DNA from 2 places in the Salinicoccus sp. ID82-1 genome. Region 1 is predicted to be linked to the other one. Evidence: predicted binding sites of a transcription regulator. Region 1 holds the regulator's gene; the other holds the start of a gene.
What was found. The regulator CtsR, encoded in region 1, represses protease genes until heat stress. The targets are predictions, from matches to a motif close to ATGGTCAATAAAGGTCAAACA.
Positions count from the first base shown of each region.

Region 2: the regulator CtsR is predicted to act here: its motif matches at 3,492-3,512, upstream of clpB (ATP-dependent chaperone ClpB).

Region 1 is NZ_JAGFLY010000002.1:62,611-70,579, forward strand. It holds gene J4760_RS05850 (NupC/NupG family nucleoside CNT transporter) at 1-1,148, opposite strand, end outside; gene J4760_RS05855 (CtsR family transcriptional regulator) at 1,352-1,819, shown strand; gene J4760_RS05860 (UvrB/UvrC motif-containing protein) at 1,824-2,342, shown strand; gene J4760_RS05865 (protein arginine kinase) at 2,332-3,360, shown strand; gene J4760_RS05870 (ATP-dependent Clp protease ATP-binding subunit) at 3,362-5,800, shown strand; gene J4760_RS05875 (sugar-binding transcriptional regulator) at 5,859-6,809, opposite strand; gene J4760_RS05880 (dihydrolipoamide acetyltransferase family protein) at 6,885-7,969, opposite strand, start outside.
Region 2 is NZ_JAGFLY010000003.1:137,514-145,482, forward strand. It holds gene ehuB (ectoine/hydroxyectoine ABC transporter substrate-binding protein EhuB) at 1-465, opposite strand, end outside; gene clpB (ATP-dependent chaperone ClpB) at 840-3,428, opposite strand; gene J4760_RS08490 (undecaprenyl-diphosphate phosphatase) at 3,614-4,438, shown strand; gene J4760_RS08495 (metal-sulfur cluster assembly factor) at 4,521-4,829, opposite strand; gene J4760_RS08500 (Cof-type HAD-IIB family hydrolase) at 4,939-5,769, shown strand; gene J4760_RS08505 (DegV family protein) at 5,771-6,613, shown strand; gene J4760_RS08510 (CoA-disulfide reductase) at 6,616-7,959, shown strand.

The DNA of each region.
Region 1 (7,969 bases):
TTCAGACCGAAGCGCGCAACTTTATCGCCGCTTTCATTATGCAGACCTTTGACGGAGCCCGCAATGATACCGATACTTGAGAAGTTCGCAAATGATACCAGGAATACGGAAACCATCGCCTGGGACTTGCGGCTGAACTCTTCTGCAATGGCAGTGTAGTCGAGCATCGCAACGAATTCATTCGTAATCAGCTTGGTTGCCATCAGGGCACCCGCCTGCTGGGCTTCAGACCACGGAATACCAATGAGGAATGCGATTGGCATGAAGATGTAGCCGAGAACGTCCTGGAAGGTGATGCTCATGCCAGGGATGAGCAGGAATGCTTCATTCAGAATGGCAATGAGCGCAATGTAACCGATCAGCATTGCTGCAACAGTCAGTGCAACACGCGCACCATCCATGATGTAGTCACCCAGAACCTGGAAGAATGACTTCCCTGCGTCTGGATTATCATCCACGTCTGCAGCGTCTTCAGTCTCCGTCACATCATATGGATTGATGATATGTACAATGACATATGTACCGAACAGGTTGAGTACAATTGCTGTAACCACGTACTGTGGTTCAAGCATCGTCATATATGCGCCGACGATGGACAGTGAAACCGAACTCATCGCCTGTGCAGACAATGTATAGAGACGGTGCTTAGGCAGATGCGGCAGCTGGTTCTTGAGTGAAATGAATACTTCGGACTGGCCAAGAATCATGGAAGCGGCACCGTTATAGGATTCAAGATATCCCATGCCTGTGATCTTGGTCAACAGGAAGCCAAGTCCGCGGATGATGAATGGCAAAATCTTTGTGAACTGCAGGATGCCGATCAGAGCGGAAATAACGATGATCGGCAGCAATACGTTAAAGAAGAATACGTCGGCTGCAGAACCGTCGCCAAGTGTTGTCAGGTCACCCATGACGAATGCGACACCTTCAGCTGCAAATCCGAGCAATGCGTTGAAGCCGGTTGCAAGTGCGCCAATCAGTGCTTCACCGGCACCAGTGGAAAGTAGAAGGAAGGCAAGTAGCAACTGGATGGCGAGCAGGATCAGTATGTTCTTCCATTTGCTGAAAGCACGCTTGCGGTCACTGCTGACGATCCACGCCAGGAAGAATGTAAACGCAATCCCGACGATACCCATAAGAATATTCAAATCTGTCACCTCATAATTGATAATTTTTGTACATTATATAATAGACTGTTTCCTTCTGTATATGTAAGATTGATGGAACATCCTGATTAATTATAATGCAAACGGTTACAGAAATAAAGAGCGAATTTGCAAAACATTCCATTTGCCATATTCAATCATAGGATATATAATTATAGTCAAAGAAGGTCAAAAGGGGTGATGAAATGCGCAATATGTCGGATATAATCGAGCAGTACTTGAAACAGCTCATCGAGCAGTCCGGCGGTGAAGTCGTCGAAATCAAGCGTGCGCATATCGCTGAGAAGTTCGACTGTGTCCCCTCACAGCTGAACTATGTAATAAAGACCCGTTTTACTAATGAGCATGGCTACACCGTCGAAAGCAAAAGAGGTGGCGGCGGATACATCCGGATTACGAAAGTCGAAACACATTCCAAATCCGATTATCTGGCACGCCTGAAGCAGCTGATCGGGGACGGCATCTCGCAGCAGAATGCCAATCGCATCGTCCAGTCCCTGATGGAGAACGAAGTGGTGACACGAAAAGAAGCAAAGATCATAGATGCGGTACTGGAAAGGGAGAGCCTCATGCTCGACCTGCCATATCGTGACCGCCTCAGGGCAAATATTCTGACGAGGGTGATCGACGTCATTCTCTACAGTGAGGAGTGAGCGGATGAAGTGCGAATCCTGCAACGAAAGGGAAGCGACGATCCACATATCAAAGGGCAACGGTCTCGAAAAGACGGAAAAGTTCCTTTGTGAGCAGTGCGCCAATGCTTCATTTGAAAATGATTTCAGCTATCCGGATGATACATTCAACATTCAGAAGCTGCTGCAGTCACTGTCCCAGCATCCATCATTGCACCAGGCAAAGCAGCAGCCGAAACAGTGCGAAACATGCGGTTCGACGATCAACACCATCGTCCATATGGGCAAGTTCGGCTGTCCGGACTGCTATGATGCATTCGAAGTACAGGTGCCTGACATCATCAGCCGTGTACAGGCCCACCAGTCGGAACATATCGGCAAAGTACCGATGAAGTCACGGGCGCATCTGCAGACCAAGCGAAAAATAGAAGAGCTGAAGGAAAGATTGGCACAGCTGGTCGAAACTCAGGAATTCGAGGAAGCGGTCATTGTAAGGGATGAAATCAGAGCACTGGAACAGGCAGGTGACAGCAATGGAATATAACCATATCAGCCCATGGATGCAGAATGTAAAAGAGCTGCCTGTCGAGATGTCGACACGGGTCAGGCTGGCCAGAAATATCAGCAATCTGCCTTTTCCCCATATGATGAATGACGAAGCCCATCTTGCACCTGTATTGGATAGATTGGATGGTACACTGACAGGGTACAGACGTATACAGATGGACGCACTTCAGTTTGAGGACAAGGCACTGCTTGTTGAAAAGCATCTGATCAGTCCACTGTTCACAAAGCGGGGACTGCTCAGCTACATCAATGAAGAAGAATCGGTTTCCATCATGATCAATGAGGAAGACCACTTGCGCATTCAGACAATGGGTGTCGGCATGCCCCTGATGTCGCTCTACAGTAAAGCGAATGAAATTGATGATAGAATAGAAGCTGAAGTGAGCTATGCATTCGACGACCAGTATGGTTATCTGACAGCATGTCCGACCAATATCGGTACCGGTCTCAGGGCTTCGGTCATGCTGCATCTGCCGGCCATGACGTTCGGCAGCAGAATTCAGACGCTGGCGGCGAATCTGAGCCGCTTCGGTTTTACATTGAGAGGTATATACGGGGAAGGATCCATTCCGCTCGGCCACATCTACCAGCTTTCCAACCAGCTGACCCTTGGCCAGACGGAAGAAGAAATCATCAGCAACCTAGATGAATTGAAGGAACGGATTGTGGAAGAGGAGATCGAGATGCGCTCACAGTTCAAAAGTGAACATCTGATTGAAGTGAAGGATTCGGTCTACCGTTCATACGGTCTCCTGAAGCACGCCTATAAGCTGCCGCTCAAGGAAGCGGCCAAATGCCTGAGTGATATCAAACTCGGAATCGACCTCGAGCTGATGGAACATGAAGATTTTCAATTCCAGAAATGGATTCAATTGATTCAGCCTGCATTCATCAAAATGCGCCTGAATGAGCAGAATAGAGAAATAGCATCACTGGAGCGCGCTGTGGAAGAAGAGCGTGCGACGCTGATGAGACAATTACTAGGAGGGGAATAATATGCTATTTGGCAGATTAACTGAAAGAGCGCAGAAAGTGCTCGCTTATGCACAGGAAGAAGCAATCAACCTCAAACACTCCAATATCGGCACAGAGCACCTGCTGCTCGGCCTGGTCAAAGAAAATGAAGGCATTGCAGCCAAAGTACTCGCATCCTTCAATATCACTGAAGAGAAAGTGAAAGAAGAAGTGTTCAACCTGATCAACGAAGGTACCGAACCGTCCTCTTCCATCCACTATACACCGAGAGCGAAGAAAGTCATCGAGCTTTCCATGGATGAAGCCCGCAAGCTGCACCATAATTTCGTGGGCACTGAACACCTGCTGCTCGGTCTGATCAGAGAGAGTGAAGGCGTGGCAGCACGTGTACTGTCGAATCTTGACCTGAACATCACCAAAGCCCGTGCTGCAGTCATCAAGATGCTCGGCAATCCCGAATCGTTCCAGCAGAAGGACAGCATGAAAAAGGACCACAATACACCGACACTCGATTCACTTGCACGTGATCTGACCCAGATTGCCCGTGATGAGATGCTCGACCCGGTCATCGGACGCTCCAAGGAGATTACACGTGTCATCGAAGTACTCAGCAGAAGAACGAAGAACAACCCGGTACTGATCGGTGAACCGGGTGTTGGTAAAACAGCCATCGCTGAAGGACTTGCACAGGCAATCATCAAAAATGAAGTGCCGGAAACACTGAAGGACAAACGCGTCATGTCACTCGACATGGGTACGGTTGTCGCCGGTACAAAGTACCGCGGTGAGTTCGAAGAGCGCATGAAGAAGGTCATGGAGGAAATCCATAAGGCGGGCAACGTCGTCCTCTTCATCGATGAGCTCCATACACTGATCGGTGCAGGCGGCGCAGAAGGTGCGATCGATGCATCCAACATTCTGAAGCCGGCACTGGCACGTGGTGAACTGCAATGCATCGGTGCGACAACGCTTGATGAGTACCGCAAGCACATCGAAAAAGACGCCGCACTGGAACGCCGTTTCCAGCCGGTACAGGTGGATGAGCCGAGTGTGGAAGATGCCATTCTTATTCTCAGAGGTCTTCGCGACCGTTATGAGGCGCATCACAGAATCACAATCACGGATGAGGCGCTGGAAGCAGCTGCAGTCATGAGTGACCGCTACGTCCAGGACAGGTTCCTGCCGGACAAGGCAATCGACCTGATCGATGAAGCGTCCTCCAAAGTAAGGCTGAGAAGCTACACGTCCCCACCGGATCTTAAAGACCTGGAAAGCAAACTGGAAGCAATCAAGAAAGAAAAGGATTCTGCTGTACAGAGCCAGGAGTTCGAAGCAGCGGCAAACTACAGGGATCAGCAGACGAAACTCGAAGAGGAACTGAAAAGACGTGAGGATGACTGGAAGAAGGAACAGGGCCAGGCGTCACAGTCCGTCAAGAAAAGTGATATTGAAATCGTCATCAGCGGCATCACCGGCATCCCGCTCGCAAAAATTGCCGAGGATGAATCCGATAGACTGATGAATCTCGAATCCATTCTGCACAACCGTGTCATCGGACAGGAGGATGCAGTAACATCCATCGCCAAGGCGGTCAGAAGGGCACGTGCCGGACTGAAGAATCCGAAGCGTCCGATCGGCAGCTTCATCTTCCTCGGACCGACAGGTGTCGGTAAGACCGAGCTCGGCCGCGCACTCAGCGAAGCGATGTTCGGTGAAGAGGATGCGATGATTCGCGTGGACATGAGTGAGTACATGGAGAAGCATTCCGTCTCCCGTCTCGTCGGTTCACCTCCTGGGTATGTAGGATATGAAGATGGCGGACAGCTGACTGAAAAAGTGAGAAGAAAGCCTTATTCACTCGTCCTATTCGATGAAATAGAAAAAGCGCACCCGGATGTCTTCAACATGCTGCTCCAAGTATTGGATGACGGTCGTCTGACAGATTCCAATGGACGTACAGTCGATTTCCGCAACACCATCATCGTCATGACATCAAACGTCGGTGCGCAGGAGCTCAAGGACAATAAGTTCGCCGGCTTCGGTACAACAGACCAGGCACGTGACTATGATACAATCCGCAACACGATGATGAAGGAATTGAAAAATACTTTCCGTCCGGAATTCATCAACCGTGTGGATGATATCATCGTATTCCACAGTCTGGAGAAAGAGCATCTCAAAGAAATCGTCAAGCTGATGATCGATCAGCTCACGAAACGCCTCGACAGCCAGGATATCCATCTTGAAGTGACCGAGTCTGCAACCGAGAAGATTGCCGATGAAGGATATGATCCGGAATATGGTGCACGCCCGCTTGCACGATCCATCCAGCGTCATATTGAGGACAGACTCAGTGAATCACTCCTTTCCGGGGAAGAGCTTGAAGGCAGAATTGTAACGATCGACTATAAAGATGATGAATTCAGTGTGACGACCAAAGAAAGTGTTACAGCAGAATAATATAACGAAAACGACGGACCATCGTCTGATGACATGATGGTCCGTCGTTTTTTCTGTTCTATTCGATATCCAGTATCTTCTGCGCTGTTTCATCATCGGTCACCAGCACATCCACCGCACCGCTGAGGAGAGCGGAATGGATGCTCAGTGTCTTATTGTCGCCGGTGGCAAGAGCAATGGTCGTATCAATCGCCTTGAGCGACTCGAGGTCGACCCCGATGATGCTGTCGTTCAGGGGATGGGGGATGGGCACGCCATCAATATCGAAGAAGAAGGAATTAATGTCCCCGATGGCATCGGCTTCCTTCAATGATGCTACATCTTCATTGGAAAGGTAACCGATCTTTTCCATGGTGGAATCGACGACAGGGTTGCCGATGCCGACGATTGCCATGTCCACCTCATTCCCTTCCTGGAGCACCCCATTGATATCCTCGGATTCAAGCAGCCTATTTTTTGTATCGGCATTTTCGATCATGGCGGGTGCGTACAGGTAGCTGCACTGCGTATGCAGTTTCTGCGCCAGTTTGAGTGCCAGCATATTGGAGTGCAGATCAAGCTCGCTGCGGCCCATGCCACCAATCAGCGGAACAACTTTTACATTCTCATTCTTTTCGAATGGGTAGGCATCGACAAAGCTCGAAACGGATTTTCCCCAGCTGATGCCGAGGGATTCGATGCTGCCTATTTTCTTGGATACGTAGGAAGCGGCCGCCTGGCCGAGCAGATCCAGCAGGACACCCGACTCATAGCCGGACTTTGATACGACGATGGCTTCTTTTATGCCGTATTTCTTTTCTATATGCAGTTCGAGATCCACTGTATGAGCACTCTCGTCCTTGATGAAGATTTCTACAATCTTTTCCTCCTTTGCTTTTGACAGCATTTTGGAGACGATCGGTCTGGATACGCCGATTCTTTTGGCAATCTGAGCCTGTGTCATTCCATCGAAGTAATAGAGTTTGCATACTTTAACAATCAGTTTTCTATCATCTACAATGGCTCTCATAAACTCATCCTCTCATAGGTAAATTATACCACCTCAATTACGGAATGCCATCCCATTATAAGGATGGCATTCTCGTTACAGGATCAGTTCAATCGGATGTTCCACCAGCTTCTTGATGGTGTCACAGAAAGCTGCAGCAGGGGCACCATTGATGACTCTGTGGTCAAATGAAAGGCTGAGTGTCGCCACTTTCCTGTTATGGAGCGCACCATCCTTCAATGCCGGCTGATCGGTTGTGGCACCGATACCGAGTATGGCCGCCTGCGGTTTATTGATGATGGGGGTAAAGCTTGTAATGCTGTACATGCCGAGGTTCGAGATGGTGAATGTGCCGCCGGTCATATCCTCCTGGGCGAGCTTGCGGCTGCGTGTATCCTCAATCAGGCGTCTGATTTCTTTGCTGATGCCGAATAAACCCATCTTCTCGGTATTTTTGACGACAGGGACAAACAGCTCCTTATCCACAGCAACAGCCAGCGAGATGTTTCTTTCTTCGTGGTAGCTGATTTCATTGTCCTGGAAAGTGATGTTGACATCCGGGTGCAGATTCAATGCTTTTGACGTGATGAGAATGAACAGATCGTTGAAGGATACCTTTACATCTTCATGCCTTGCGTTCAGATTCTTCCTCAGTTCAATCAGCGTATCCATATTCACTTCAAAATTCAATGTGACATGGGGGATGGTCGAACTGCTGTCGGCCATGCGGTCTGCTGTCACTTTGCGTGAACCTCTCAATTTCTCGGTCCGGACAGGTGCAGCCTGGCTTTCCGGAGCTGATGATACAGGTTCATTTACGCTGCTCGTCTGTTTTGCTGGCGTTTCCGTCTGCGTGGAGAGATGATTGACGACATCGGCCTTATGGATGCGTCCATTTCTCCCACTGCCTGTGACATGTTTGATATCCACGTCATTGTTTCTAGCGTGTGCCCGTGCAGCCGGTGTGGCCCGCACTTTGCCGATCATCGACTCCCTTTTGCCAGAAACTTCAGATTTGGATGTTGCACTTTCTGCAGTATCATCCTGCTGCTTGCTCTCTGCAGGTGCATCTGAACCTTCTTCAGAGGCGGCCCCGCTCTCGCCGGGTGCTTCATCGGGAACGGATTCTCCCGCTTCACCGATGAAGCCGATGACGTGGTTGACCGGAACGACATCATCCG
Region 2 (7,969 bases), on a different contig from region 1:
ATCCGGATTCTCTGCGATATCGGCATAGCTGTGGATGTCATGCGGGTTGCCTGCTTGGACAACAAGTCCTTCCCCATACTGCATTTCAGGTTCCGCAAACAAGGCATTTTCACAACGGTCCGGCAGAATCGCCATACCGGCAGTAATGACATCATACTGTCCTGCCTGTACGCCCGGGATCAGTTCTCCCCAGTCCGTCAGGTGGCCTTCCACATTATCGATGCCCATTTCTGCAAATACCGCTGTCGCAATGTCGATTGCAGCACCTTCAAGTTCTCCGCTGTCTGAATTCTGATAGGCGTAAGGTGGCTCATTTGCGAACCCGACGTTGATTGTGCCACTTTCCTGAAGTTCAGCCAATTTACTGGAACCTTCCCCCGAGTCCCCAGAGTCTGAACCGCCATTTCCGCAAGCGCCAAGTACAAGTACAAAAGCGAGCATAAGTAACCATGCATAATTCTTCAAAAAATCTCCCCCTAGTAAGTTTGTGATCTTCCCTACTCTATAACGTGTACCTTTTCAGTATACAAGAACGAGTTACTATGTCAAATTAAGGATTAAATGGGGAATAAAGGTGTTGTAGGGGTGCAGAGGATTCGTGGTGTAAAAAAGGACTTACAACAATATTAATACAAATTGACTGATAATTCAAACTAACTTGGAAACTTATTTCCTATCAACATAAAAAAGCCGTACCCACTTGCTGTGGGCATGGCTATCGATGGTGAGTTGGCGCCATCACCTCCCCATCCCAAAAAAAGACTGCAGACATGTCATTCTACAATGACTTTGTCTACAGTCTGAAGTCACACCCACTTCTTATGGGTACGGCTTCCATGCTACATATCAAATTGAAGTGCGCCATCACGGTAGTCTATTTTCACATCGATGCCTTCCGTCATATCCGCTTCAATGAGCTTTCTTGCAAGCGGCGTTTCGATATGACGCTGTATGAAGCGTCTCAACGGTCTGGCCCCGAACTGCGGCTCATAGGCTTCATCGGAGATCCAGTCCTTGACTGCATCGGTCACCTGGACGGTCATATGCTGGTCTGTCAGACGTCTATTGAGGTCGTTGATCAGCTTGTCCGTAATCAGTTTCATGTTCTCTTTGGAGAGTGGACTGAAGATGACGATGTCATCCATGCGGTTGATGATCTCCGGTTTGAAGTACTGATGGATCTCCTTCATCACGTAGTCCTTCGTGGTATCGGAGATTTCCCCGTCCTGTCTGACGTTATCAAGCAGATGGCCGGAGCCGATGTTCGACGTCATGATGATGATCGTATTTCTGAAGTCGACAGATCTGCCTTTCGAGTCGGTCAGACGGCCTTCATCAAGCAGCTGGAGCAGTATGTTGAAGACATCGGAATGTGCCTTCTCCACTTCGTCCAGCAGGATGACGGAATACGGCTGGCGGCGGATGGCTTCTGTCAGCTGACCGCCCTCCTCATGACCGACGTAGCCCGGAGGTGCACCGATCAGTCTCGATACCGCATGCTTTTCCATATACTCACTCATGTCGATACGGATCATATGCTTCTCGGAATCGAACATTGTTGCAGCAAGCGTCTTCGCAAGCTCGGTCTTGCCGACACCCGTCGGTCCGAGGAACAGGAAGCTGCCGATCGGGCGGTTCGGATCCTTGATGCCTGCGCGGGCACGGATGACGGCATCTGCGACGAGGTCCACCGCTTCATCCTGGCCGACCACGCGTTCATGCATGATGTCAGAGAGCTTCAGCAGCTTGTCCTTTTCCGTCTCGACGAGCTTCGATACTGGGATGCCGGTCCACTGGCTGACGATATAGCCGATTTCCTCCTCGGTCACCACTTCACGGATGATGCGGTTTTCACCAGCGCTCTCCTCCTGCAGCTTTTCTTCCAGTTCGCGCAGTTCACGTTCGAGCTGCGGCAGCCTGCCGTGACGGAGTTCTGCTGCCCGTTCAAGCTCGTAGTTGTTTTCTGCCTCATCGAGTTCCTGGCGCGTGCGGTCCACTTCTTCACGCTTGTCGTTGACCTTCTGGATCTGCCCTTTTTCCTTTTCCACACGCTGCGTGAGTGCCTGCTGCGCTTCACGGGCTTCCGACAGTTCCTTCTGCAGTTCAGCCAGGCGCGTTTTTGAAACCGAGTCATCTTCCGACTTCAAAGCCTGCTCCTCGATCTCGAGCTGCATGACACGACGGTTGATCTGGTCGAGCTCCGTCGGATTGGAGCCCATCTCCGTGCGGATGGTTGCACTTGCCTGGTCCATCAGGTCGATGGCCTTATCCGGCAGGAAACGGTCCGTAATATAGCGGTCGGAAAGTTCTGCGGCCGCAACGAGCGCACGGTCCGTGATTCTGACACCATGGTGGACTTCATAGCGTTCCTTCAGTCCACGCAGGATGGAGATGGTATCCTCAACATCGGGTTCCGGAATCTGTACTTTCTGGAAGCGGCGTTCCAGTGCAGAATCCTTTTCGATATATTCACGGTACTCGTTCAGTGTCGTTGCACCGATGCAGTGGAGTTCGCCGCGTGCAAGCATCGGCTTCAGCATATTGCCGGCATCCATGGCACCTTCCGTCTTGCCCGCACCGACAAGCATATGGATTTCATCGATGAAGAGTATGATGCGGCCGTCGGATTCCTTCACTTCCTTCAGCACCGCCTTCAGACGCTCTTCAAATTCCCCGCGGAATTTCGCACCGGCGACAAGCGCCGACAGATCGAGTTCGAAAATGGTCTTATCAAGCAGGCTGTCCGGCACGTCCTTGCGGACGATACGCTGTGCCAGCCCTTCGACGATGGCGGTCTTGCCGACACCCGGCTCACCGATCAGTACCGGGTTGTTCTTTCTTTTACGGCTCAGTATGCGGATCGAGTTGCGGATCTCCTCGTCCCTGCCGATTACAGGGTCGACGTTGCCGCTGCGCACCTCCTCGACCAGATCGCGTCCATATTTCTCAAGTACTTCATACTGTACTTCCGGATTTTGTGTAGTCACACGATTCCCTCCTCTGACTTTGCTGATTATTTCCCTGATCACTTCACGCTTATTGCCGACGGCCGCTTTCATGATCGGCTCCACTTCGATGCCCGCAAGCAGCATATGCTCGACGGAAACATATTCGTCCTTCATATCCGCCATGATCTTCTCCGCCCGGTTCACAATCTGGGTGAAGCCGTTCGACATATACTGCCCGTACTGGACATTATCGCCTTTGACAACATTATACTTGGACAGCTTTTCATCATATTCACCGAGCAGCTGATCGACATCGATGCTGGCGCGTTCAAGCACATCCCGTGCCATGCTGTCATCCACCGTCAGCAGTGCCTTCATGACCGCTTCCGATTCAATCGACTGGAGTTTCATATCCACCGCCATCGACTGTGCCCGTTCAATGACGGACTGGACGGTGTAGGTCATTTTATTTATATCCATACATATCACCTCTTTGCAGAAATAGAACGCAGCTGTTTTCACTCAGAATGCATCTTCAAAATTTATTTGACCATATTTGACCTTTAATTATATTATACACTTCCATCATTATTTTTCAAGTAATCGATAGCTTTTAGCAGGCTTTTATCTTATATTATAGTCTGAAGTATCTAGGAGGTAGGAGAATGGATATCATTGAAATTATACGCTACATATTTTTAGGGCTGCTGCAAGGCTTCACAGAACCCATACCGGTTTCATCAAGCGGCCACCTGGTCATCGCCCGGGAGCTGCTCGGCATCGAGGCCAGAGGTCTGTCTTTTGAAATCCTGCTGAATACCGCGTCGCTGATTGCGGTCCTCTACATCTATCGTAAAGATATTACCGCAATCATCGTCAATCTGAGCCGCTACATATTCAAAGGCGCCCGGGATGCAGAAGCCATCGAAGACTTCCGCTACACGATCTACCTGGTCATCGCGACGATTCCGGTCGGTGTACTCGGCATTCTGCTCGAGGATATCATCGGTGATAACGTCTCCATGATGACAGTCGGTCTGATGCTGCTCGTCACTGGTGTGGCACTATGGTTCATCAAAAATAAACGCGGCGAGAGACGCGACGGGGACCTGAACATCAAGGATGCCATCATCGTCGGCTTATCCCAGTGCGTTGCGCTGATGCCCGGCATCAGCCGGAGTGGCGCGACACTTGTCGGTGCCATGGGTGTCGGAATGAACCAGAAGAACGCACTCCGATTCGTCTTCCTGCTCTATATTCCGGTATCACTCGGCACAGCACTGCTCTCCATTGGAGATCTGGTCAATGATCCCGAGATCATGACACTCGCACTCCCTTATGCACTGGCATTCATCGCGACCATCATCGCCACCTACTTCGGACTCAAGTGGCTGCAGGGTGTAATGGAACGCGGCAACCTGATCATATTCACCTACTACTGCTTTGCGCTGGGAACATTCTCGATTCTGTATTCCCTCTTCTTCAAATAGAAATCCTCCCGGATCGGGAGGATTTTTTCATTGGCAGTGAAAAAAAGCCCTCCTGTACAGGAGGGCTCAACTATATGATCGATCAGCTTACACCGAGTGCGATTTTAGCGTAACGGCTCATTTTATCTTTATCCCATGGTGGATTCCAGACGATATTGACTTCTGTTTCTTCAACTTCCGGCAGTTCGGAAAGTGCTGTTTTCACCTGGTCCACAATCTGTGGTCCCATCGGGCAGCCCATGGATGTCAGTGTCATTTCAACACCTGCTCTGCCGTCTTCGTCAAGATGCACACCATAGACGAGACCGAGATTGACGATATCGATGCCAAGTTCAGGGTCGATGACGTTCTCAAGTGCTCCCATCATGCTTTCTTCCATTGCTTTATCCATTTATCTCACTCCTTCCAGAGTATATACTATTAATATATCAAAAAAATTACACTATATAAACATAAATGATATGATAGTTTTATGAATATTGACAAGGAGATTTAACGTAATGGAAAAACACCTCATATGCCTGGATCTGGATGGCACGCTGCTGACAGATGAAAAAACCATCAGCCCATTCACCAAAAAAGTATTATTTGAACTTAAAACCCGCGGTCATGAACTGATGATCTCAACCGGCCGCCCCTATAGAGCGACTGAGCCCTACTACCGTGAGCTCGGCATGAACACGCCGATCGTCAATTTCAACGGGGCCTTTGTCCACCATCCGCAGGATCTCTATTTCAAAACAGTACATGAAGAACTGGATCTTGAAGTGGCCAGGGAAATCGTCAAACGTGTACCGGACCTGAACATACAGAACGTCATTGCCGAAGTGAAGGATAATGTCTACATCCACTACCATGATGAAGTGCTGTTCGAAGCCTTCGGCATGGGCAGTCCCCAGATCAAGATCGGGGATCTGACGCAGAATATAGAATCTGGACCGACATCCATTCTCATACAGGCGGAGGAGCCGGAAGTCCCGGCCATCCGCCAGGCATTGGATGATCTTTTTGCCGAAACGATCGAGCACCGCCGCTGGGGGGCACCCTACCCGGTCATCGAAATCGTCAAGAAGGGCATCAACAAGGCAGTCGGCGTCGACTACTGCCGGGGCTACCTCGGCATCGACAAAAAGCATACGATCGCTTTTGGTGATGAGGACAATGATACGGAAATGCTCCGCTATGTCGCGCATGGTGTGGCGATGGGCAATGCCATCGATGAAATCAGGACGGTGGCGGACTACATGACGGATACCAACAACAATGATGGTATCGGCCAATTCCTGAACGACTTTTTCAAATTGAAACTACAAAAAGAAGGGAGCAGATGACATGCAATTGATTGTAGACAGCTGTTCGGATATTTCCATAGATGAATTGGATAGAATGGGTATTGAAATGATCCCCTTGAAAATCACGATCGACGAGGAGGACTACCTGGATCAGTATGAAATCTCAAACACTGAGGTGCTCGATGCCATCTCGGAAGGCAAGCGCCCTTTGACGAGCCAGGCGAACCCTGAAGACTTCACGAAAGTCTTCCGGAAATATGTGGAGCGGAATGTACCCGTATTATACATGGCGTTCTCGAGCGAACTTTCAGGGACTTACCAGAGCGCGGTCATTGCACGCGATACGATTCTTGAAGATCATCCAAAAGCGGACATCACCCTCATCGATACGAAAGCGGCAAGCTATGGACTCGGCATGATCGTGGAGCGTGCGCACGGTTATGTGGAGGAAGGACTCGGCAAGGACGAAATTGTTGCGAAAGTGGAAAAGGATGTCAAAGCCATCCGCCACTTCTTCACGGTCCATGACCTCGACTATCTGGCCAAAGGCGGCCGTCTGTCGAAAGGCCAGGCATTCCTCGGCGGACTGCTCAACATCAAACCCCTGCTTCATGTTGAAGAGGGCAAGCTGGTTCCCCTTGAAAAGCACCGTGGCATCAAAAAGGTCCATGGCAGCATGGTCCAGCATCTGATTGCAGACAATGTCACACACGACGTGCATATCACGCATGCCAATGCCGAAAGCCAGGCGGAACAGCTGAAGCAGAAGATACTTGATGAGACGAATGTCACGGAAGTCAAGATCAGCACGATCGGACCGACGATCAGCAGCCATACCGGCAATGGCACAGTAGCGATGTTCTATTTCAACGAAGGAGTGTAACGATGCCTAAAGTGATCATTGTAGGCGGTGTTGCAGGCGGTGCGACGACTGCCGCCCAATTGCGGAGAATCGATCCGGATATCGATATCACCATATACGAAATGGGACGCGATATCAGCTACGGCAACTGCGGCCTCCCCTACCACATCGGCGGCGAGGTGGCAGAACGCGATCAGCTCATTGCAGCCACACCGGAAAGCTTCCTTGAGCGGGACATCATCGTCAACACCCATCACGAAGTGATGGGTGTTGATGCCGGGAGGAATACAGTCCAGGTCAAGGATATATTGAACGACCGGACATTCGATGCTGAATACGACCATCTCATCCTGTCACCGGGCAGCGCGCCACGGATCATTCCCGCGCTGTTCGATGTGCCCCAGGCGTTTGTGCTGCATTCCCTTGAGCACCTGGATGAGATCAAGGCTCATATCGAGAATGAAGGCATTGAACGTGCAGTCGTTGTCGGGGGTGGCTACATCGGTCTCGAAATGGCCGAAAACCTCGTCCACCGGGGTATCAAAGTGACGCTGGTCCATCGTTCGGAGGAAGTATACCCCCCGCTTGAGCGTGACATGAGCGGGTTTATCGTCGATGAACTGAAAGCGCAGGGCGTCGATGTAAAATTGAATGCAGAAATTATGGAAGTCGATGGCGACACTGCCACACTGACCACCGGGGAAGAGATCGATGCACCGATGATCATCGCAGGCATCGGCATCACACCGCGCACCGACTTCCTGAAAGATTCCGATATTGCCACGAATGATCTCGGCTATATTTGCGTCGACCAGTACGGAAGGACAAACCATGAGAATATCTATGCCGTCGGCGATGCGATTGAAACATCCTATCAGCATGTCGACCGGCCGGTCAATGTCGCGCTGGCGTGGGGCGCCCACCGTATGGCGTATGTCATCAGCAACCAGATCAGCGGCGACAGGTCGGTCCGGTTCGAAGGGCTGCTCGGCACCAACATCATCAGATTCTTCGACCATGACATCGCGACGCTGGGGCTTGAAGTATCAGAACTCGATGACTATCCGCACTTCGTCATCGACCATAAGCAGAAAAATAAAGCCGGGTATATGGCGGACAGCTTACCAATCCACGTCCGGCTACATGTGGCACAGGAAGACGGGAAGATACTGCGCGCTGCTGTCGTCGGTACAGAAGGCGTCGACAAGCGCATCGATGTCCTGGCAGCCCACATCCGTCTCGGCGGAACCGCCATGGATCTTGCCAACATCGAAGTCGCCTACTCCCCGCCATACTCCAGTCCGAAGAGTGTACTCAATATGGTCGGCTACAAGGCGATAGAAAAAATGAACAAATTGCAGAAATGATGCGCAATAT